DNA from 4 places in the Streptomyces sp. NPDC037401 genome. Region 4 is predicted to be linked to each of the others. Evidence: riboswitches for the same ligand, from Rfam matches in the RefSeq annotation. Region 4 holds a riboswitch; each other region holds the start of a gene.
What was found. A riboswitch is a leader RNA that binds a small molecule or an ion and turns the genes downstream of it on or off. The one in region 4 is predicted to bind cyclic di-AMP.

Region 1: it holds a riboswitch for cyclic di-AMP, as region 4 does, so the genes downstream of both, ACZ7H1_RS00620 (M23 family metallopeptidase) here and ACZ7H1_RS23115 (M23 family metallopeptidase) in region 4, are expected to answer to the same signal.
Region 2: it holds a riboswitch for cyclic di-AMP, as region 4 does, so the genes downstream of both, ACZ7H1_RS11070 (M23 family metallopeptidase) here and ACZ7H1_RS23115 (M23 family metallopeptidase) in region 4, are expected to answer to the same signal.
Region 3: it holds a riboswitch for cyclic di-AMP, as region 4 does, so the genes downstream of both, ACZ7H1_RS13865 (transglycosylase family protein) here and ACZ7H1_RS23115 (M23 family metallopeptidase) in region 4, are expected to answer to the same signal.

The regions. Positions count from the first base shown of each region.
Region 1 covers NZ_JBVJWO010000001.1:132,351-138,034, reverse strand. Annotated here, with positions in the region: gene ACZ7H1_RS00630 (MBL fold metallo-hydrolase) at 1-473, opposite strand, end outside; gene ACZ7H1_RS00625 (SGNH/GDSL hydrolase family protein) at 675-1,487, opposite strand; gene ACZ7H1_RS00620 (M23 family metallopeptidase) at 1,682-2,743, opposite strand; cyclic di-AMP (ydaO/yuaA leader) riboswitch at 2,746-2,916, opposite strand; gene ACZ7H1_RS00615 (tyrosine-protein phosphatase) at 3,216-4,022, shown strand; gene ACZ7H1_RS00610 (aspartate aminotransferase family protein) at 4,136-5,563, opposite strand; gene dxs (1-deoxy-D-xylulose-5-phosphate synthase) at 5,560-5,684, opposite strand, start outside.
Region 2 covers NZ_JBVJWO010000009.1:17,339-23,022, reverse strand. Annotated here, with positions in the region: gene ACZ7H1_RS11085 (FBP domain-containing protein) at 1-357, shown strand, start outside; tRNA gene ACZ7H1_RS11080 (tRNA-Met) at 416-489, shown strand; gene ACZ7H1_RS11075 (PP2C family protein-serine/threonine phosphatase) at 650-1,795, shown strand; cyclic di-AMP (ydaO/yuaA leader) riboswitch at 2,068-2,202, shown strand; gene ACZ7H1_RS11070 (M23 family metallopeptidase) at 2,214-3,218, shown strand; partial or broken gene ACZ7H1_RS11065 (PrsW family intramembrane metalloprotease) at 3,208-4,101, opposite strand; gene trmB (tRNA (guanosine(46)-N7)-methyltransferase TrmB) at 4,145-4,927, opposite strand; gene lhgO (L-2-hydroxyglutarate oxidase) at 5,120-5,684, opposite strand, start outside.
Region 3 covers NZ_JBVJWO010000011.1:94,864-100,547, reverse strand. Annotated here, with positions in the region: gene ACZ7H1_RS13875 (cytochrome P450 family protein) at 1-29, shown strand, start outside; gene ACZ7H1_RS13870 (transglycosylase family protein) at 166-1,242, shown strand; cyclic di-AMP (ydaO/yuaA leader) riboswitch at 1,530-1,701, shown strand; gene ACZ7H1_RS13865 (transglycosylase family protein) at 1,705-2,400, shown strand; gene eno (phosphopyruvate hydratase) at 2,682-3,968, shown strand; gene ACZ7H1_RS13855 (FtsB family cell division protein) at 4,096-4,578, shown strand; gene ACZ7H1_RS13850 (DUF501 domain-containing protein) at 4,648-5,193, shown strand; gene ACZ7H1_RS13845 (Ppx/GppA phosphatase family protein) at 5,190-5,684, shown strand, end outside.
Region 4 covers NZ_JBVJWO010000021.1:112,364-118,047, reverse strand. Annotated here, with positions in the region: gene ACZ7H1_RS23130 (bifunctional acetate--CoA ligase family protein/GNAT family N-acetyltransferase) at 1-1,469, opposite strand, end outside; gene ACZ7H1_RS23125 (HPr family phosphocarrier protein) at 1,642-1,923, shown strand; gene ACZ7H1_RS23120 (GntR family transcriptional regulator) at 2,129-2,812, opposite strand; gene ACZ7H1_RS23115 (M23 family metallopeptidase) at 3,028-3,822, opposite strand; cyclic di-AMP (ydaO/yuaA leader) riboswitch at 3,835-3,994, opposite strand; gene ACZ7H1_RS23110 (M16 family metallopeptidase) at 4,212-5,579, opposite strand; gene ACZ7H1_RS23105 (M16 family metallopeptidase) at 5,600-5,684, opposite strand, start outside.

The DNA of each region.
Region 1 (5,684 bases), on a different contig from region 4:
TGGTCGTGCGAGATCACCACCACGTCCACGGCGCCCAGCGCCGCCAGCGGCACCGGCACGGCGTGCAGCCGCTTCGGCCCGGCGAACGGGAACGGAGAGCACCGCTCTCCCCACACCGGGTCGAAGAGGACCCGGCGGCCGTCGATCTCGGCGAGCACGCTGGAATGACCCATCCACGTCAGCCGCAGGCCGTCCGCCGGCGGCCGGGACAGGTCCTTCAGCGTGGTCGGGTGCACGGGAATGGGCGCCGCAGGCGCCCTGCGGGCCCGCTCTTCCTTGCGGAAGTAGATCTTCGCGAACTCCAGCATCGAACCGGACGGCCGCTGGCGGGCCCCGACCGGGTTCTGGAACACGCCGTCGGCGAAGTTCGGCGAGCGGCGGATCCGCTCCATCCGCGCACCGGCCGGGTCGGCACCGAACGCCTCCGGGCGCAGCGCACGGAGTTCGGAGCGGAGAGTTCGAGAGCCGGTCAAAGCGCCTCCTGAGGCGGTCGGACGATGAGCGGGCGGCATCGACACCGGGGCGCGTGCAACCCCTCACACAGCACGATAGGCACGATAGGCACGCTGCCACCCAGCGGAAGCATTGCTTCCTGCCCATCCCAACGCGTGTCCGCCCCGAAGGATTCCTTCGCCCCCTACAGCGGCAGTCGGCCCCTACAGCGGCAGCCGGCCCTACAGCGGCAGCAGGTCCGGCCGCTTCGCCTCGACGTGATCACCCGAGGACTCCCCGCGCAGTCGGCGCCCGATCCACGGCACCAGGTACTCCCGCGCCCACTGGATGTTGTCGCGGGTGACCTCGGCCGACCCGCGCGGCTCCTGCGGCGGCCACGGCTGGTCCGGGTCGGCCGGCACCTCCATGCCGAGCACTTGCGCGGCCCGCAGGGCGACCCGGGTGTGGCCTTCCGGGGACAGGTGGAGGCGGTCGTCGTCCCAAGCGCGCCGGTCCTGGACGGACTTGAGCGACCACAGGTCGAGCACCGGGCAGTCGTAGCGGTCGGCGATGGCCCGCACGTGTGCGGAGTAGGTGGCCACCTTGCCGCGCAGGTGGCGCAGCACGGGCACGCCCCGGGTGTCGAAGCCGGTGGTGATCATCACGGTGCCCACCGCGCCGGTGAGGTCGGCCACGGCCGCCTCGAACCGCTCGGCGACGTCGTCGGGGTCGCTGCCCGGCCGGATGATGTCGTTGCCGCCGGCACAGAAGGTGACGAGCTCGGGCGCGAGCGCCTTGGCCCGGGGCACCTGCTCCGCCACGATCTGGTCGAGGAGCCGGCCGCGCACGGCGAGGTTCGCGTACCGGAAGTCGTGCTCGTCCCTGCGGTCGGCGAGCAGCACCGCGAGCCGGTCCGCCCAGCCCACGAAGGTCCCGTCGGGACCCGGGTCGCCGACGCCTTCGGTGAAGCTGTCGCCGATGGCCGCGTACGAACCGACCGGTGCCGCGGACGTGCGGGATGCGCAAGGTGCCTGGAACGCACCATCGGATGCCATGAGAGTTGTATCGCCTGCCACGGGACCACATCCTTCACCGAAGGATGTGACCTACGCGACCGTAGGCAAGGGTTGACGCAGGGTGATCTATACCACCCGGTCAGTTTCGGCCAACCAGGAATACGGCCCCCGCACGGCCGATGGCCGGAACCCCACTCGGGTTCCGGCCATCGGCCGTACGACGCTCATACCGGTCAGATGGTCACGCCGTGCGAGCGCAGGTAGGCGAGCGGGTCGATGTCCTGGCCGTACGACGGGCCGGTACGGATCTCGAAGTGGAGGTGCGGGCCGGTCGAGTTGCCGGTGGAACCCGACAGGCCGATCGACTCGCCGGCCGCGACGCTCTGGCCCGCGGAGACGCTCAGCGAAGAGAGGTGGGCGTACTGCGAGTAGCGGCCGTCCGCGTGGCGGATGATGACCTCGTTGCCGTACGCACCGGCCCAGCCGGCCGAGACCACGGTGCCCGCGCCGACCGCCTTGATGCTGGTGCCGGAGCCGACGGAGAAGTCGACACCCGTGTGGTAGCCGCTGGACCACATGGCGCCGCCCAGGCGGTACGAGGTGGAGACGGAGGCGTTGACCGGGGCCACGAAGCCGGCACCGGACACGGCCTCCGAGGAGCCCTGCGCCCCGTCCGAGGAGGAACCGACGGCGGCGGACCGTTCGGCGGACCGCGCCGCGCGCGGCGCCGGGGCGGTGTCGCCGTTCGAATCGACCTTGGACTCGGCCTTCGACTCGCGCTTCGACTCGCCCTTCGACCAGCCCTCGCGCTTCGACTCGCCCCTGTCCTTGGCCTTGGCCTTGGCTTCGCGCTTGACCTCGGGCTTGGCCTCCGCGCGGGCACCGGCCTTCGCCTTGCCGCCCAGGGTCAGCTCCAGGCCCGGGTGGATCAGGGACGGGTCCGAGCCGACCGCCTCCCGGTTGTCCGCGTACAGACGCTCCCAGCCACCGTCGAGGTCCTGCTCGGCGGCGATCTTGGAGAGGTAGTCGCCGGCGACGACGGTGTACGTCGCCGGGGCGGCCTTGGCCGCGACCGAAGCCGCGCCGAGCACGTGCCCCTGCGCCTGAACGAATGCCTGAGCCTGCGCCCGGACCTGCGCCTGCGCCGCAGTCGGCGCGGCCGCCTTCTCGGCGGCGTGGGCGCCGGTGGCACCGATGAGCGGCAGCGCGAGCGCGGCCCCACCGGTCCCCGCGGCGACGAAGCCGCGCGTTATCGGGCTGCTCTTCGGGCGGCGGTGCTTACCCTTTCCGGGCATGGCGAATTCCTCTCCGTCGCCTGCGAGGTGAGCTGTCGGGTTCGGACTGGAGATGTCCGGCCGTACGAGGAGTACTCGTAGGGCTTCACCCCAAGCCGTTCCGGATCTTTCTCCGGTACGGCGGCTTACCTGGTTCCCCCGCTCCTGCCGCACGTATTGGTCGGATGCGGTTTCCGGGCGGCGGCAGGACTCGGCGTTCCACCCGGCTCGGCGGTGACCGTAATCGAGTTCGGCCGAACGGAACAAGCCGTGAATTCACCAAAAGAATCCGCGAGCTGAATGATCGCCGGAATTCCGGTCACTGTCCGTCCATTGCAGCCGTGTAACAGCCGCCCCTACAAGGCAATTCACGTTCGGACCGCCGACACTCACGGTCACCGTATGATCCTGCTCACGGGCCGGGTGCACATCTGCCCCATCCCTGCGGTAACTTGACGCCAAGTAGTGCAATTCGGACACATCGGGAGCTCACGTGACCCTCCGCATACCGCACACCCCGCCGCTGGAGCCGGAGCTCGCCGGAGTGCGCAACTTCCGTGACGTAGGCGGCCTTCCGGCCATGGACGGACGTCGGGTGCGTTCGGGGCATCTCTTCCGAAGCGGACATCTCGCCCATGCCACCGATACGGATACCGAGTACCTCAACTCGCTCGGACTGCACACCGTCTTCGACTTCCGCAACGCCGCCGACCATGCGGTGGAGGGTCCGGACGTCGAGCTCGTCGGCGTCCGGAACGTCAACATCCCGCTCTCCGACCCCGCCGACGGCAGCGAGTTCTGGAACATGGTCCGCGACGGCAACCTCGAACAGCTCCACGGAATCCTCGGCGACGGAAAGGCCGCGGCCCGTATGTCCGCTTCGTACCGCAAGATGATCAAGGAGCGGACGGCGGAGCACAGCCGGGTGGTCCACGCGATCGCGGACGACAGCGTCCCGGTGCTGATGCACTGCGCGGCCGGGAAGGACCGGGCCGGCCTCTCCGTCGCCGTGACCCTGCTCGCGCTCGGCGTGGGGCGCGAGGCGATCACCGCGGACTACCTGGAGTCGAACGCCCCCCACCGCCGCTACCGGATCAGGCGCAGCGGCACGCCCGACGCGCCGCCCTCCCCCGAGGTGACGGCCCTGCTCAGCCCGCTCTTCGAAGCGCGCGCCGCCTATCTGGACGCGGCGTTCGAGGCCATCGAGGAGAGGTGGGGCGGCGTGGAGCCGTACCTGTCGGACGGCCTCGGGCTCACGCCCGCGACCCTGGAGCGGCTGCGCACCCGGCTGCTCGCGTAACCCTCATCACCCACGGGGTACGGGGCCGGGCCCCGTACCCCGTACCGACCTTCCGGGTACTGCCGGACCGGTTCACGGCCTCACCGGTCCACGGCCTCACCCGTCCACGGGCATCACCGGTTCGCGACCGCCTGCTTCACCAGCGTCTTGCCGAAGTCCCACATCAGCCCGCCGCCCGCGTGCGCCTCGTCCATGACCTCGCGGAACGCCGTGACGAAGCGGTCCACGTCCTTTTCGTCGACGACCAGCGGCGGAATCAGCTTGATGACCTCCATGTGGTCCCCGGACACCTGGGTCAGGATCCGGTGCTTCTGCAGCAGCGGCACGACGACCATCTGCGCGAACAGGCCCTTCCGGGCCGCCTGGAGCATCGTCCACCGGCTCCGCAGCCCGAGCGACGACGGCCGCCCGAACTCGATCCCGATCATGAGCCCGCGCCCGCGCACCTCGTGCAGCAGCTCGTACTCGTCCACCAGCGCGGCCAGCCGCCCCCTCAGCAGGTCGCCCGTCGCACGGGCCCGCGCCACGGTCTCCTCGTCCTCCATCACGGACAGCACCGCCAGCCCGGCGGCCATCGCCTGCGCGTTCGCCCCGAAGCTCGCCGAGTGCACCAGCACCCGGTCCATCGACGAGTACACCTTCTTGAAGATCCAGTCCTTGCCCAGGGTGGCACCGACCGGCACGTAGCCGCCCGACAGCGCCTTGGCCACGCAGACCAGGTCCGGCTCCACGCCCGCTTCGTGCTGGTACGCGTAGAAGTCACCGGTCCGCCCGAGACCGGTCTGCACCTCGTCGGCGATCAGCAGCGCCTTGTGGCGGTGCAGCAGCTCCTGCGCCGCCCGCAGGTATCCGGGCGGAGCCTCGTGCACGCCCTTGCCCTGGACCGGTTCGACGATCAGGGCCGCCACGTCCCCGCGCCCGAGTTCGCGTTCCAGCGCGGCGACGTCGCCCAGCGGGACCGCGGTGTCCGGCAGCAGCGGGGCGAATCCGTCCCGGAAGCCGCTCTCGCCGTTGACCGAGAGGGAGCCCGTCGTCAGGCCGTGGAAGGCGTGGGTGCAGTAGAGGACCCTCGGCCGGCCGGTCGCGTACCGGGCGAACTTCAGCGCGGTCTCGACGGCTTCGGTCCCGCTGTTCCCGAAGAACACCCGGTCCAGGTGCGGACTGTGGGCCAGCAGCCGTTCGGCGAGCAGGCCGGGCAGCGGCTGGCAGTCGAAGCGGGTCAGGTCCGCGAGGGAGGCGTCCAGCACGTCGTGGAGCGCCTTGCGCACCACCGGGTGGTGCCGGCCGAGGCCCATCACCCCGAATCCGGCGAGCATGTCGAGGTAGTCGTTGCCCTCGTCGTCCCAGAAGTGCGCGCCTTCGGCCCGTACGTAGACCTTGTCGAAGCCGATGGTGTGCAGCATGCGCGGCAGCTGGTGGTTGAGGTACCGGGAGTGCAGCTCGTACCGCTCCCCGCCGCGCTCGGCGAGCAGCCTCCCGAGGTCGAACCCGCCGGAAGCGGCCGATGCGGATCCGGCTGCGGCTGCGGCTGCGTCGGTCATGCGCTCTTCTCCTCGTCTCCTGTGTTTCGCAGTTCGGCGTTCATCCCCGGCCCCGCCCGCCCCACCTGCGGTGGGTGCCCCGTCCGCTCGGCCCCCGCCAGGGCCTCGCTGATCCGCCCCG
Region 2 (5,684 bases), on a different contig from region 4:
GACCTCTCGGCGCCCGACCGCACCTATCTGGTGACCGAGCACGAGGACCGGCTCGTCGGGATCACGCTCCGCTTCCCCGAGGTCAAGCGCGGGTTCCTGCACCGCAGCATGTGCTCCCTGTGCCTGACCACCCATCCGGGCGGCGGGGTCTCGCTGATGACGGCCCGCAAGCGGGGCCGCGAGGGCCGGGAGGGGAACTCCGTCGGCCTCTACGTCTGCACCGACCTGGCCTGCTCGCTGTACGTGCGCGGGAAGAAGCTGCCGGAGCCCGGCGGCCGCTTCGAGGAGTCGCTGACGGTGGACGAGCAGATCGAGAGGACCCGGCGGAACCTCGCCGGATTCGTCGGCTCGCTGTGACCTGCGGGAAAAGGTGGCGCGGAGGGCCTCCGGCATAGCGTAGAGTGGTGTTTACCGACGCGGGGTGGAGCAGCTCGGTAGCTCGCTGGGCTCATAACCCAGAGGTCGCAGGTTCAAATCCTGTCCCCGCTACTCCAGTACGAAGGCCCGGATCCTCACGGATCCGGGCCTTCGTCGTTCCGTACCCCTTTCGGCCGTGGCCCGGTGGCCGGCCGTGCGGTGCGGCCGCAGCCTTGTGGGGCGAGGCGGCAGCGGTCCGCACCCGTGCGAGCGGACCGGGCAGGAGAACACCGTGGTGGGGCAGGGGCAGGCTGGTGGGAGCGCGATCGCCCGGAGGTTCGTGCGCGCGCTGCCCGTGCTGCTGGTGCTGCTGGGGCTCGTCTTCGACGTGCTCACCCCGCCGAGCTTCACCGGTTCGCCCTTCTTCTCCGCGGCTCCGCTGGTCGCGGCTCCGCTCTTCGCGCTCGCCACCACCCTGCTCACCGGCGCGCTCGCCTCGGGCACCGTCCTGCTGCTGCACGTCCACCACGGCACGACCTGGAAGGTGGAGGCGCTCACCGAGCTGGTGACCGTGCTGACCGTCTCGGGGCTCGCCGTGCTGATCAACCGGGTGGTCCGGCGCAGCGGGGAGCGGCTCGCCTCGGCCCGCGAGATCGCGGAGGCGGCGCAGCGCGCCGTGCTGCCCACGCCCGCCGAGCGGATCGGCGGGCTGCACGTCTCCGCCCGGTACGAGGCCGCCGAGGCGGACGCGTTCATCGGCGGCGACCTGTACGCGGTCCAGGAGACGCCGTTCGGGGTCCGGCTGGCCGTGGGGGACGTACGGGGCAAGGGGATGGGGGCGGTGGAGGCCGTCGCGGTGGTCCTGGGGGCCTTCCGGGAGGCCGCGGAGCTGGAGCCCACCCTGACCGGGGTGGCCCGCCGGCTGGAGCGGGCGCTCGACCGCGAGGGCACGCGGCGCGACAGCCTGGATGCCGTGGAGGGGTTCACCACCTGCGTGCTGGCCGAGATCCCGCCCGGCGGGGACGTGCTGCGCGTGGTCAACCGGGGGCACCCCGAGCCGCTGCTGCTGCATGCGGACGGCAGGCTGCGGGCGCTGGAGCCCGCCGAGCACGCGCTGCCGCTGGGCATGGGCGAGCTCGCCGCCGGCCACCCGGACCTGGCGGACGAGTGGGCGTTCCCGGCGGGGGCGACGCTGCTGGTGTACACGGACGGGCTGACCGAGGCGCGGGACCGGGCGGGGGAGTTCTACGACCCTCCGCAGCGGCTGCGCGGGCGGATCTTCCCCGGGCCGGACGCGCTGCTGACCGCGCTGATCACGGACGTGCGCCGGCACACCGGCGGCGGGGCGACGGACGACATGGCGCTGCTGGCGGTCGGGCGGCCGCTGGAGGGGGAGCCGGCCCGGCGGCGTACGGTCCCGGTGGTCCGGAACCGGTAGACTTCGTGCTCACGCACGGTAGTCAACAGGGCGCGCTCCGCAGTGCAGTTGACGATCCGTCAGGGGGCTGGTGTGGCTGGAGAGATACCCAAGGGGTCGGGAGAACGTCCGCTTTGGCCCACTCTTGTTAGTAAAAGTCCAGGCCAGAGCTGGTCAGAGCGTGGCTGATACACGCGAAGGAACAATCGCAACAGCTTGGATTCACTCCCCTGTGTCTATTACCGTTCGATAACGCAGCGCGGTTGTCCCAGCCGTCGCCCCAGACGGCGCCGCGCGCGTGCGCGCCGAATTCCGCAAGGGAACCGGGGAACCACCAATTTGGGGTGAATCGGGTCCGATTGGGCCCGTAGGAGACCTTCCTGCTCCGAACCCGTCAGCTAACCCGGTAGGCGAGAAGGAAGGAAAGGAGTGCGCCCCCGTGGCGTCGAACAGGCCTGTCCCTGAAGCCTCCGAGGTGCTCGACGGCCCCAACGCCGGTGCGTGGGGCGAGTGGAACCCCACCGAGGACTCCGTCCGTCCCGTCCGCGGCCGCCACCGCGTCGCCAAGCAGCGCGGCGGCCTCGCCCGCAGTTCCACGGTCCTCGGCGTCGGCGTCATCGCCGCCGTCGGCGCGGGCGGCATCGCCACCGCCCAGGACCGGCCGCAGATCTCCATATCCATACCCTCGCTGCTCCCCGGCGACGCGGGTGAGGAAGAGGTCTCCGCCGACACCGTCCCGGTGGCCGCGCCCCTCACCACCGCGGGTGTCAGCCCGCAGCAGGCCGAGGCGGGCACCGACGCCGGCGAGGTGCTCCGCAACCGCATCCTGCAGCAGGCCGAGTCCCAGTCGGACGCCGCGGCCGCCGAGGCCAAGGAAGCCGCCTCCAGGGCGGCGGAAGAGGCCGCCGCGAAGGAGGCTGCCGCACAGCGGGAGGCCGCCCGCAAGGCCGCCGAAGCCAAGGCGAAGGCCGCCGAAGCCGCCGCCGAGGCCGCGGCGAAGGCCGCCGCCGAGGCCAAGGCCGAGGAAGAGCGGCTGGCCAAGCTCGCCAAGAGCTACGCGCTGCCCACCTCCTCGTACACCGTGACCTCGCACTACGGCGTCCCCGGCTCCATGTGGTCCTCCGGGTACCACACGGGCCTGGACCTGGCCGCGCCCACCGGCACCCCGGTGAAGGCCGTCCACAACGGCACGATCGTGTCGGCCGGGTACTCCGGTGCGTACGGCTACCGGATCGTGCTCCGGCTCGATGACGGTACGGAGATCTGGTACTGCCACCTGTCCTCGATGTCGGTGACTTCCGGCACCGTGAGCACCGGCGAGACCATCGGCCGCGTCGGCGCCACCGGCAACGTCACCGGACCCCATCTGCATCTGGAGGTGCGGACCGGAGGGGCGACGCAGGATCCGATGGCGTGGCTGCAGAGCAAGGGCCTCGACGTCTGACGGCCAGCCAGGTCAGCAGGGCGAACGCCGGGACCATCACGGTCCCGTAGACGACGTAGAAACCGTGCTCGCCGAACTCCGGAGAGCTGTTCCACAGGGCGTGCACGCCCATCGCCAGCAGCAGCCCGGCGAGCGGGAACAGCACGCGGCGGGCCCGCGTGCGGGTAGGGGTGCCGGTGCCGGTGCGTGTGCCGGCGCCGGTCAGGGCGGCCAGTCCGAAGCCGAGCCCGGTGAGCGCGGTGAACAGCGGATGCGCGAACGGCGACATCACGATCCGCACGAAGAAGGTCGCCGCGGTCATCGAGGCCAGCACCGAGGTGCCGCTGCCGAGGTCTTCGCCGAAGGCGTTGCCGAGGTAGAGGATGTTCTCGGTGAACGCGAAGCCGGTGGCGGTGAACGCCGCGAGCACGAAGCCGTCCGTGAGCCCGGTCAGGTGCCGCCGCCGGAACACGAACACGAGCAGCAGGGCGGCGGCCTTCGCCAGTTCCTCCACGACGGGCGCGATCGCGATCGAGCCGAGCTGGTCGGCGTCGTACGGGTCGGCGGTGGCCGCGGCTATCCAGCGGGTCGCGAAACTGTTCGCCAGTATGGCGATCAGCGCCGCCGCGCAGGCGCCCCAGCCGAAGGAGAACAGCAGCGGGGCCCAGGGACGGCCCGGCGGCTCCGTCCGGTCCGCCGGTCCCGCCCGCGGCCGCCCCAGCCGACGGAACGCGGCCGCGAGCGGCGGTACGGGGAGGACGGCGAGGCCGAGCCCCACGAAGAAGCCCGGCGTACCGGTCTGTTCCCGCACCAGGGCCAGGATCAGCACTCCGGCGGCCGCGAGCGCGCAGACCACCACGACGCCGCGGGCCCGGGCCGATGTACGAGGGATCGCCCGAAACACCCCACCGACCCTAACGAGCGGGCCGCCGGCGCAGACGGGGTTTTCAGTTCCCGGTACGCAGGAAGAGCAGGTCGTGTACGACGTGGCCCTTGTCGATGCCCTGGCCCTCGAAGCGGGTGAAGGGGCGGAAGTCCGGCCGGGGCGCGTATCCGCCGTCGGCCTGGGTGTTCTCGAAGTCCGGGTGTGCGGTGAGGACTTCGAGCATCTGCTCGGCGTACGGCTCCCAGTCCGTGGCGCAGTGCAGCAGGGCCCCGGGCGCGAGGCGGGTGGCGGCCAGCGAGAGGAACTCCGGCTGGATCAGGCGGCGCTTGTGGTGGCGCTTCTTGGGCCACGGGTCCGGGAAGTACACGCGCAGCCCGGCGAGTGAGGCCGGCGGGAGCATCTCGCGCAGCAGGATGATCGCGTCGCCGTTGGCGACGCGGATGTTGTCGAGGCCGTTGCGCTCGGCGAGGGCGAGGAGGTTGCCCTGGCCGGGGGTGTGCACGTCGGCGGCCAGCACACCGGTGTCCGGGTCGTCGGCGGCCATCTGGGCGGTGGCCTCGCCCATGCCGAAGCCGATCTCCAGGACGACGGGACGGCCGTCGAAGAGCTTGCCGAGGTCGAGGACCTCGTGCCCGTCGATGTCGAGGCCCCAGGTGCCCCAGAGCCGCCGGAGGGCGTCTTCCTGGCCGGTGGTCACCCGGCTGCGGCGCGGCTGGAAGCTGCGGATGCGGCGCTCGTGGTGCGAACCGGCGGGGTCGGGCGAGGGCCCGTCGGGAAAACGCGGCTCCGTGCGCCAGCGGGGGGCGGTGTAGGAGGGGGCGTCCGGCTGGGGATGCGGGTTCATGGACTCAGACACAGTGCGTCCGATTCTACGTCCCGCTCTTGCCCGGGGCCCGGCGGAGCCTTTCCGCTACCCGCCCCCCTTCCGGAAACCGGGGGCAAGCCTGCGGCCCCCGGACCGTGCGTTCCGCGCCCGGTGCGCTCGAACGCCGCGCGGGCTGGAATGTCCGGCCTCGCCGGCGTTTGAGGCGCGGGGTCAGGGGCGGAGGGAGGCCAGGGCTCGGGTGGCGATCTCGCGGCCGATGGGGAGGGAGGCCGTGGCCGCGGGAGACGGCGCGTTGAGCACGTGGACCGTCCGCGGCGCCTCGCGGATCAGGAAGTCGTCGACCAGCGTCCCGTCACGCAGCACCGCCTGCGCCCGCACGCCGGCGGACGCAGCCCGCAGATCGCCCTCCGCCACAGCCGGCAGCAGCCTCCGCACCGCCGCAGTGAACGCCGCCTTCGACAGGGAGCGGTGGATCTCCCCCGCTCCGTACCGCCAGTGCCGTGAGGCGACCCGCCAGGCCCCCGGCCAGGCCAGGCTGGTCGCGAGGTCCCGCGGGCGGACCGTGCCCCAGCCGTACCCCTCGCGGGCGAGGGCCGGTACGGCATTGGGTCCGACGTGGACGCCGCCGCCGATCCCGCGGGTCAGGTGGACCCCCAGGAACGGGAACGCCGGGTCCGGCACCGGGTAGACCAGGCCGCGCACCAGCTCGGGGCGCGCCAGGTCGTAGTACTCGCCGCGGAAGGGGATGATCCGCATGCCCGGGTCGTCGCCCGCC
Region 3 (5,684 bases), on a different contig from region 4:
CCGTGGAATTCACCCCGCAAACGAACTGAACCGGAGTCAATCATTCCTGACAAGGCGTCAGGAGTGTGACCTTTACGTGATCTGCGCTGCATCGACTTGTGACAAGCGTTCGAAGCCCGCTACGTTCGCCGTCGCCCCTTTGCCCCCACGTGAAAGGTCCAACACATGCGTTCCGGGAACGGCCGTCACAGGCGCCCTCGTCAGGCCCCCGCGCTCGTCGTCACGGCCGGAGTCACCGGCTCCGCACTCGCGCTGCCCCTGCTCGCCGCCACGAACGCGTCGGCCGCGGACACCGCCACGTGGGACAAGGTCGCCGAGTGCGAGAGCGGTGGCACCTGGAGTGCCGACTTCGGCAACGGCTCCTACGGCGGGCTGCAGTTCACCCAGGAGATGTGGAAGTCGGCGGGCGGGCTGGAGTTCGCCCCGCGCGCCGACCTGGCCAGCCGCTCGCAGCAGATAGCCGTCGCCGAGAAGGTCCTCGGCTCGAAGGGGCCCGAGGCCTGGCCGCTGTGCGGCAGCACCTCGGGGCTCACGAAGTCCGGCCCCGCCGCCGACGTGGACCCCGGCTCGGCCGCGTCCCCGCGCCCGGTGGCCCCCTCCCCGGTCCGCCCGGACCACGTCGTCCCCGGCGCCGGGAAGCCGGAGGAGCCCGCGACCCCGGCCACCCCCGGCACGCCGGCCACCCCCGGCACGCCCACGACCCCGGGCACGCCGACGACGCCCGGTACGCCGACCACGCCCGCCACCCCCGGTACGCCGACCGTGCCCGGCACCCCGGGCACGCCCACGACCCCGGGCACTCCGGGCACGCCCGGCACTCCCGGAACCCCGGGCACGCCCGGAACTCCCGGCACCCCGGGGTCGACCGACCCGGGTTCGCCGACGCTGCCCCTCACGCCCGGGACTCCCGGCACGCCGGTCCTGCCCGGCACCCCCGGCTTCCCCGCCACCCAGGCCGCGCCGGAGACCCCCGGCGCCACCACCACCCCCGCTCCGGGTGAGGGCACCGGCCGCCACCGCGGCGCGCCGGCCGACGAGATCCCGCTCGGCGCTGACGACCCGTCGAAGGTGACGCCCGAGCCCTCGTACACCGTCAAGCCGGGTGACAGCCTGTCGGAGATCGCGGATGCCAAGGGCGTGAAGGGCGGTTGGAACGCTCTGTACGAGGCGAACGAGCGCCTGATCGGCGAAGACGCGGACCTGATCAAGCCTGGCCAGAATCTCGATCTAAGCGAGAAATAGGGGCACTTCGGGCGGCCCTGATGACCCGTTACGGTAGCAAATGTCCGACTTCTTCGAAGTGAGACATGCATCTCTTCCCGTCAGTGGGCGAGTTCCGCCGTGATGGTTCCGTAATACACCCGCTCACCTGCGCAAACGCTTCCCGCGTAGGGGTGGGTAAGGGCGTTTTCTCCCCGATGTCCGACCTTGAACATCGGGGAGACGTCTGTCTACGGTCTGAACCGCTCGCCACCGCGGGCTCCTTCGACCGCATCGCCGAATCCTGCCGGCGGACGGGGGGAACAGTCGTCGCGCAAGCGCCGAAGGCAGGAGCGGGGGACCCAAGGTAAGTGCCGGACCCGGCCGTTGAGAGACGGTCACGGAACGGCTTGGGGTGAAGCCGCGCGCCAGTCGCGCGGCCGGGCGACTTCATCCGCCCGAACCCGACAGCTCACCTCGCAGGCGTCGGTGAGGAGAAGTTCCATGCTGCTTTCGGGCAAGGGCAAGCACCGTCGTCCCAGCAAGGCCACCCGCATCGTGACCCTCGCCGGTGTCACCGGTGCCGCGGTCGCCGCCCCGCTCATGGCCGCCGGCACCGCCAGCGCCGCCACCACCTCCGAGTGGGACGCCGTCGCCCAGTGCGAGTCCGGCGGCAACTGGTCCATCAACACCGGCAACGGCTACTACGGCGGCCTGCAGTTCGCCCCGTCCACCTGGGCCGGCTTCGGCGGCACCGCCTACGCCCCCAACGCCCACCAGGCCTCCAAGTCCCAGCAGATAGCCGTGGCCGAGAAGGTCCTCGCGGTCCAGGGCAAGGGTGCCTGGCCGAGCTGCGGCGTCGGCCTGTCCCGCGCCTCGAACGGCGGCTCCTCGGACGAGGGCTCCTCCTCCGGCTCCTCGAAGCCGGCCGAGAAGCGCAAGGAGACCCGCGAGGAGTCGGCGCCGACCACCCGCTCCGAGCGCTCGAAGGCCCCGGCAGCCTCCGCGCCGTCCGCCGCCCCGGCCACGGGCTACAAGAAGGGCAACGGCTCGTACGAGGTCAAGGCCGGCGACACCCTCGGCACCATCGCCGACGCCCAGAAGGTGTCCGGCGGCTGGGAGAAGCTCTTCGAGCTGAACAAGGACATCGTGAGCGACGCGAACCTCATCTACCCGGGCCAGATGCTCAAGCTCTCCTGACCCCGCCCGGCTCCGGCCGGACCTCCCCCGGCCCCCGGCCGGACCGCGGCAACCAGGCCCCGCCCGGTGCGCACTTCCCCCCGGCGCACCGGGCGGACGCGTGTCTCCGGGCAGTTGATCAAGGGCTGATTGTCCTGGAACACGGGTATTCGGACCCTTTTTCGTCCCAGGACCCGGGCGGTCGGGCGGCCGACCGCCCCGGGGCGGTTAGGCTCTAGACCGGCAGGGCCACCGCACGGCCCACGCGCCACCGCACACCCAGCGTCACATCCCAGAAGGAGATGCTCGTGCCGTCCATCGACGTCGTCGTAGCCCGGGAAATCCTGGACTCCCGAGGCAACCCCACGGTCGAGGTCGAGGTGGGCCTCGACGACGGCAGCACCGGCCGTGCTGCCGTTCCGTCCGGCGCCTCCACCGGTGCCTTCGAGGCCATCGAGCTCCGCGACGGTGACCCCAACCGCTACATGGGCAAGGGCGTCGAGAAGGCCGTCCTGGCCGTCATCGAGCAGATCGGCCCCGAGCTGGTCGGCTACGACGCCACCGAGCAGCGCCTGATCGACCAGGCCATGTTCGACCTGGACGCCACCGACAACAAGGGCTCCCTCGGCGCCAACGCCATCCTCGGCGTGTCGCTCGCCGTGGCCCACGCCGCGTCCGAGGCCTCGGACCTGCCGCTCTTCCGCTACCTCGGCGGCCCGAACGCGCACCTGCTGCCCGTTCCGATGATGAACATCCTGAACGGCGGCTCGCACGCCGACTCCAACGTGGACATCCAGGAGTTCATGATCGCGCCGATCGGCGCGGAGTCCTTCTCCGAGGCCCTCCGCTGGGGTGCCGAGGTCTACCACACCCTCAAGAAGGTCCTGCACACCAAGGGCCTCTCGACCGGTCTGGGCGACGAGGGCGGCTTCGCCCCGAACCTGGAGTCCAACCGCGCCGCGCTCGACCTCATCGTCGAGGCCATCAAGCAGGCCGGCTACGTCCCGGGCAAGGACATCGCGCTCGCGCTCGACGTCGCCGCGTCCGAGTTCTACAAGGACGGCAAGTACGAGTTCGAGGGCCAGTCCCGCTCGGCCGCCGAGATGACCGAGTACTACGCCGAGCTCGTCGAGGCGTACCCGCTGGTCTCCATCGAGGACCCGCTGTTCGAGGACGACTGGGCCGGCTGGAAGGTCATCACCGACAAGCTCGGCGCCAAGGTCCAGATCGTCGGTGACGACCTGTTCGTCACCAACCCCGAGCGTCTGGCCCGCGGTATCGAGGAAGGCTCCGCCAACGCCCTGCTCGTGAAGGTGAACCAGATCGGTTCGCTGACCGAGACCCTGGACGCCGTCGAGATGGCCCAGCGCAACGGCTTCAAGTGCATGATGTCGCACCGCTCCGGCGAGACCGAGGACGTCACCATCGCCGACCTCGCCGTCGCCGTGAACTGCGGTCAGATCAAGACCGGCGCCCCGGCCCGCTCGGACCGCGTCGCCAAGTACAACCAGCTGCTGCGCATCGAGGAGATCCTCGACGACGCCGCCGTGTACGCGGGCCGCTCCGCGTTCCCGCGGTTCAAGGGCTGAACCGGCCGAACAGGCTGAACCGCAGAACCCGCTGAACCTCTAGATCCCTCTAGAGCCTCCCTGCGTCCCCGCACTCGGTCCCGTACCGTGTGCGGGGACGCAGGCGCTTAGAGAAGGGGAGGCGGACATGGCCGGGAACCGGGACCGGTTCTCCACCGCGACCAGACTCAAGCAGCTCGGGGAGCGGACCGCCGCCCACGTCTACCGCTCGCAGTCCCGCCGGCAGGTCCGGCGCAGCCGGCTGACCGGCCGTGCGGCCCTGCTCGCCCTCGTCCTCTGTACCCTGGTCGTCGCTCTCGCCTACCCGATGCGGCAGTACGTCTCCCAGCGCTCGGAGATCGCCGAGCAGCAGCGCACGGCCGACGAGGCGCGCCAGCGCCTCGAGGAGCTGCGGGACGAGAAGGCGCGCTGGCAGGACCCGGCCTATGTGGAACAGCAGGCGCGCCGGCATCTGCACTACGTGCGTCCGGGGGAGATCGGCTACACCGTGATCGACCCCGAGGCGGCGGAGGAGGAGCGCCGCCGCGCCGAGGACGGCACGAACGACCGCCCCTGGTACTCCAACGTCTGGGACGGAGTCGACAAGGCCGACCGCCCGGACGACGACTAGCCAGACCGGTCGGACCGGTCATGCCGGTCAGACCAATCCGACCACGAACGAAGAGACTTCACAGCAGGCATGGACACGCCCCCGCCCCAGACCGACCGGACCGAGCCCACGGCCGCCGACATCGAAGCGTTCCAGCAGCAGCTCGGACGCCCGCCGCGCGGCCTGCGGGCCATCGCCCACCGCTGCCCCTGCGGCCAGCCGGACGTGGTCGAGACGGCCCCGCGGCTGCCGGACGGCACCCCGTTCCCGACCCTGTACTACCTGACCTGCCCGCGTGCCGCCGGTGCCATCGGCACCCTGGAGGGCTCGGGGCTGATGAAGGAGATGCAGGACCGGCTCGCCACCGACCCGGAACTGGCCGCCGCCTACCGGGCCGCGCACGAGGACTACATCGGCCGCCGCGACGCCATCGAGGTGCTCCAGGGCTTCCCCAGCGCCGGCGGCATGCCGGACCGGGTGAAGTGCCTGCACGTGCTCGTCGGCCACTCCCTGGTCGCGGGCCCGGGCGTGAACCCGTTCGGCGACGAGGCCCTCGCGCTGCTGCCCGAGTGGTGGGCCAAGGGCGCGTGCGTCACCCCCTGCGCTGACCAGAAGGCCGGGGAGGGGTCCGAGTGACCCGGGTCGCGGCCGTCGACTGCGGTACGAACTCCATCCGGCTGCTGGTCGCGGACTGCGACCCGGAGACCGGAGAGCTGGTCGAGCTGGACCGGCGGATGACCATCGTCCGGCTCGGCCAGGGCGTGGACAAGACCGGCCGGCTGGCCCCCGAGGCCCTGGAGCGGACCTTCGCGGCCTGCCGCGAGTACGCCGCCGTGATCAAGGAGCTCGGTGCCGAGCGGCTGCGCTTCGTGGCCACCTCGGCCTCCCGGGACGCCGAGAACCGCGACGACTTCGTCGCGGGCGTCCTGGACATCCTGGGCGTCGAGCCCGAGGTGATCTCCGGTGACCAGGAGGCGGAGTTCTCCTTCACCGGCGCCACCAAGGAGCTCGCGGGCGCCGCGCACCTGGACAAGCCGTTCCTGGTCGTCGACATCGGCGGCGGTTCCACCGAGTTCGTGGTGGGCGAGGAGCACGTGCGGGCGGCCCGCTCGGTCGACATCGGCTGC
Region 4 (5,684 bases):
GCGTCCACCAGCTCGGTCACGGTGTCGACGCGGATCACGCCGGCCTGCCGGAGCAGCGCCGAGACGGTGGCGTCGGGGAGCCGGGTCTCGGGGACCGCGTGCCCGGCCGGGCTGACGCCGCTGTGACGCCCGCCCTTGGCGACGACGACCGGCTTGACGGCCGCCGTGCGCCGGGCGAGGCGGGTGAACTTCCGCGGGTTGCCCAGGGTTTCGAGGTACAGCAGGGCCACGTCCGTGGCCGGGTCGTCGTACCAGTACTGGAGGAAGTCGTTCCCGGAGACGTCCGCGCGGTTGCCCGCCGAGATGAAGGACGACAGCCCGGCGCCGCGCCGTACCAGCCCCGACAGCAGGGCGATGCCGATCGCGCCGGACTGGGTGAACAGGCCGATGCGCCCCGGGTCCGGGGAGCCCGGCGCCAGCGAGGCGTTCAGCCCGGAGGCCGTGTTGATCACCCCGAAGGCGTTCGGGCCGATGATCCGCATGCCGTACGAGCGGGCCTGGCGGACCAGTTCGCGCTGGCGGGCCAGGCCTTCGGGTCCGCTTTCCCCGTAGCCCGCCGACAGGACGACCAGGCCCTGGACGCCGTGCTCGCCGCAGTCCGCGACGACTTCCGGCACGCGTTCCGCGGGCACGGCGACCACCGCGAGGTCGACGCCCGGGGCGAAGTCGGCCACCGAGCGGCCTGCCGGCACTCCGGCCAGTTCCGTGCAGCCGGGCTCCAGCGCACTGTTGACGGCGTAGAGCGGCCCGGGGAAGCCGCCGGCCCGCAGATTGGCCAGCGCGGCCCGTCCGACCCCGTCGGGCGAGCGGCTGACGCCGATCACGGCCACCGAGCCGGGGGTCAGCAGCCGCTGCACCGAGCGCGCCTCGGCGCGCTGTTCGCGGGCGCGCTGCACGGCCAGCGACTCGGCGGTCGGCTCCAGGTCCAGGGTCAGGTGGACCGAGCCGTCCTCGAAGCTCCGCTTCTGCTGGTACCCGGCGTCCGTGAACACTTTGATCATCTTGCCGTTGGCGGGCAGCACCTCCGCGGCGAAGCGCCGGATGCCGCGCTCGCGGGCGACCGCCCCGATGTGCTCCAGCAGGGCGGAGGCCACTCCGCGGCCCTGGTGCGCGTCCTGGACCAGGAAGGCGACCTCGGCCTCGTCGGCGGGTGCGGAGGCGGGGCGGCCGTCGGCGCCGATGCGGTCGTAGCGGACGGTCGCGATGAACTCGCCGCCGACGGTGGCGGCCAGGCCGACCCGGTCCACGTAGTCGTGGTGGGTGAAGCGGTGCACGTCCCGGTCCGACAGCCGGGGGTAGGGCGCGAAGAAGCGGTAGTACTTCGACTCGTCCGACACCTGCTCGTAGAAGCTGACCAGCCGGCCCGCGTCCTCTGTGGTGATGGGCCTGATCCGGGCGGTGCCGCCGTCGCGCAGCAGCACGTCGGCTTCCCAGTGAGCCGGGTACGAGGGGTCCGACGCCGTGGTCATGGGCCAAGCGTACGCATCTCCCTCGCGCGGCGAGTTAGGCAAGCTGGGACAAATCAGTGCAAGCTGGGGAAGGTCGAACGGCGGGCTTTTCCGGGCCGAAGGTCGGTCCGAGCACGCGGAGAGCCGTGAGAGACTGGTCTAGACAACCGGCAAGAACCTGAAGGGCATCACCATGGCAGAGCGCCGCGTCAACGTCGGCTGGGCCGAGGGCCTGCACGCTCGTCCCGCCTCGATCTTCGTCCGTGCGGCGACGGCCTCCGGCGTCCCGGTGACCATCGCGAAGGCCGGCGGCGACCCGGTCAACGCCGGCTCGATGCTGGCGGTCCTGGGCCTGGGCGCCCAGGGCGGCGAGGAGATCGTCCTCGCCTCCGAGGCCGAGGGTTCGGAGGCCGCGCTCGACCGCCTGGCGAAGCTGGTTGCGGAGGGCCTGGAAGAGCTCCCCGAGACGGTCTGATCCACCGGATCACCGCACACGCGCACCGAGGCCGCGGCCTCCCGTACGACGGGAACCGCGGCCTTCGCGTTTTCAGACGGCCCGTTCTCGCATTTCCACCGCTCCACGGAAAAACAATTCGCGCAGCCGGAAATGCCGCGAGCGGATAAAGCCGGTGATCCGGTCCGGCGCCACACGCATATCCGTTATTTGTATACGGCGATTGTTAATGGCGGCCGCTCGCGGTGTTTACGACAGGTTGCAGAGTCCTCACGCGCTCCGCGTCCGGGCGGCGCAGCCGGTGCGCGGCCGCCGCCCGGTCCACGTGCACGGCGGTCAGCGCACGCGCGCGGGAGGCGTCCCCGCGGGCCACCGCGTCCACGATCGCGCCGTGCTCCGCCCAGGACTCCACGGGCCGCACGGGGGCCTCCACCTCGTACATCCACGCGATCTTGTGCCGGAGCTGGGTGAGCAGCGCGATCAGCCCGGGGCTGCCGGAGGCCTGGACCAGCGTCTCGTGGAACCAGCCGCCCAGGGCGCGCAGATCCTCCCCCTGGCCGCGCCTGGCCCGCTCCTGGCCCAGCCTGACCAGCCCGCGCAGCACCTTCAGGTGGGCTTCCGTACGCCGCTGGGCGGCCCGGGCGGCTCCGAGGGGCTCCAGCAGCATCCGCACCTCCAGGAGGTCGGCCGCCTCCTGCTCCGTGGGCTCGGCGACACAGGCGCCGGCGTGCCGGCGTGTGGTCACGAACCCCTCGGACTCCAGGGTGCGCAGGGCCTCGCGGACCGGGACCCGGGAGACGCCGTAGCGGCGCGCCAGCTGCTCCTCGGTGAGCCGGGCCCCCGGCTCGAAGACACCGGTGACGATGTCCTCGCGGATGGCGGTGCACACCGCGTGCGCAGGAATACGCAAAACCGGACCTCCGCTTAATCCCCGCGAAACGCGGTCGTCTACTCAGCCGTTCGGCTCCTCCGACTTCTTGCTGCGACTCTATTGCAGCACACCGGAATTCCCGAGCGCCGCCGGAAATCGGGTCCTTCTTTGGGTCATCCTTTGCCCGGGCACACCGAAGGCCCCGGCTCGGGGAGCCGGGGCCTTCGGGGAAGCGTGCGCCGGGGCGCGCCGGGTCAGATGCTGACGCCGTGCGAGCGGAGGTAGGCGATCGGGTCGATGTCCGAGCCGTAGTCCGCGCCGGTGCGGGCCTCGAAGTGGAGGTGCGGGCCACTGGAGTTGCCGGTCGAGCCGGAGAGGCCGATCTGCTGGCCCGGGGTGACCTTCTGGCCGACGACCACGGACAGCGAGTGCAGGTGGCCGTACTGCGTGTAGGAGCCGTCGTTGTGCTTGATGACGACGTTGTTGCCGTAGGCGCCGCCCCAGCCCGCCTCGACGACGGTGCCCATGCCGACGGCGCGGACCGTGGTGCCGGAGGCGGCGTGGAAGTCGATGCCGGTGTGGCTGCCGGAGGACCACATGGCGCCGCCGGCCTTGTACGAGGTGCTCACGTACGAGCCGTCGATCGGCGAGACGAACTGCAGCAGGCGCTTGCGCTCGGCCTCGCGCTCGGCGCGCTCCTTGGCCTCGCGCTCGGCCTTCGCCTTCGCCTCGGCCTTGGCACGGGCCTCGGCGGCGCGCTGCTTGGCCTCGGCCTCGGCCTGGGCCTTGGCGGCGGCGATCTCGGCGGCCTGCGCCTGCGCGGCGGCCTGGGCCTCGATCTGGCCCGCCATGTCCTCGGCGACGACGACCGTGTTCAGGCCGGTGTCCTCGAACTTCTCGGGGGCGGTGTCGGCGGCGAACGCCGGGCCCGCGAGCGAGCCGACCACTCCGGTGGCGGCGAGGGCGGTGACCCCGGCTATGCCGGCGGCCTTGCGGTTCAGTCGGCTGGAACCACGGTGCTTGCCGGTGGGACGACTGCCAAACGCCATGAAAAGGCTGATCCTTTCCTTCCCTCTCGCCTACCGGGTTAGCTGACGGGTTCGGAGCAGGAAGGTCTCCTACGGGCCCCCTCTTGCGAGGCGGTCCGATTCACCCCAGGGACACTTGTGGGTCCCCGGCTCCCCAGGCTCGCGCCTGACGGGGACTCGGCGATCGCTGCCCGGTGCCGCGGGTGCGGCGCTTACAGCTGACGGACAGCGGGACCGACGCTAGGCGGATCTTCATCCAATCACCAAACAGACACGCGTTTTTGTGGCGCACGCCACTGGGCATAAGCGCAACCACCCGACACAAACGGACATGAAGGACAAACGGGGGCCCTGGCGGATGATCCGCCAGGGCCCCCGTTCATTCAGGCCAGTTGCGGGCCGGCCGTGGGTCAGGGCGTGACCACGGTGACCTCACCGATGCCCAGTTCCCTCACGGGCCCCTCGATCTGCGCCGCGTCACCCACGAGCACCGTCACCAGACGGTCCACGGGGAACGCCTTGACGACAGCCGAAGTGGCCTCCACCGTGCCGGTTTCGGCCAGCCGCGCGTACAACTGCGCCTGGAAGTCGTCCGGGAGCTCCTGCTCGACCTGGTCGGCGAGCGTGCCCGCGACGGCGGCCGCCGTCTCGAACTTCAGCGGGGCGACGCCGACGAGGTTCTGCACGGCCACGTCCCGCTCGGCATCCGTCAGGCCGCCCTCCGCCAGCGTCCGGAGCACCTTCCAGAGGTCCGCGAGCGCCGGGCCGGTGTTCGGGGTGTCGACCGAGCCGCTGATCGCCAGCATGGACGCGCCGGTGCCCTGCGCGGTGGAGCGCAGCACCTGCCCGAACGAGCGGACGCCGTAGGTGTAGCCCTTCTCCTCGCGCAGGACCTTGTCCAGCCGCGAGGTGAGGGTGCCGCCGAGGCAGTACGTGCCGAGGACCTGGGCCGGCCACACGAGGTCGTGCCGGTCCGGGCCGATCCGGCCGATCAGCAGCTGGGTCTGGACCGCGCCCGGCCGGTCCACGACGACCACGCGCCCGGTGTCGTCGGCGGTCACCGGGGGCACGGGGCGCGGCGTGCCGGCCCCGCCGGTCCAGGCGCCCAGGGTGTCGGCGAGGACGGCGTCCAGGTCGGTGCCGCTGAGGTCGCCGACGACCACGGCGGTGGCCGTGGCGGGGCGTACGTGGGCCTCGTAGAAGGCCCGGACGGCCGCGGCGTCGATCCGCGCGACGGTGTCCTCGGTGCCCTGGCGCGGCCGGGACATCCGCAGGGACTCGGGGAAGAGCTCCTTGGAGAGCTGCTTGGCCGCCATGCGCGAGGGGTTGGCCAGCTCGTGCGGGATCTCGTCGAGCCGGTTGCGCACCAGGCGGTCCACCTCGCTGTCCGCGAAGGCGGGGGCCCGCAGCGCCTCGGCGAGCAGGCCGACGGCCTTGTGCAGGCGGGAGACCGGGACCTCCAGCGAGACCCGGACGCCGGGGTGGTCGGCGTGCGCGTCGAGGGTGGCGCCGCAGCGCTCCAGCTCGGCGGCGAACTCCTCGGCGGTGTGCTTGTCGGTGCCCTCGGACAGGGCCCGCGCCATGATCGTGGCGACGCCGTCGAGGCCCGCGGGCTCGGCGTCGAGCGGCGCGGCGAGGCTGATCTCGACCGCGACGACCTGCTGGCCGGGACGGTGGCAGCGGAGCACCGTCAGGCCGTTGTCCAGCGTCCCGCGCTCGGGGGCCGGGAAGGCCCACGGCCGGGCCTCCCCCGCCTGCGGGCGCGGGTGGAAGGTCATCGTCGATCCGGTGGTGTCGCTCACTGGGCCGCCTTCTCGTTCTCGTCGTTCTCATCGGTGGCGGAGTCCCCGGCAGAGGCCTCGGGGCCCTCTGCGCTCTCGGTG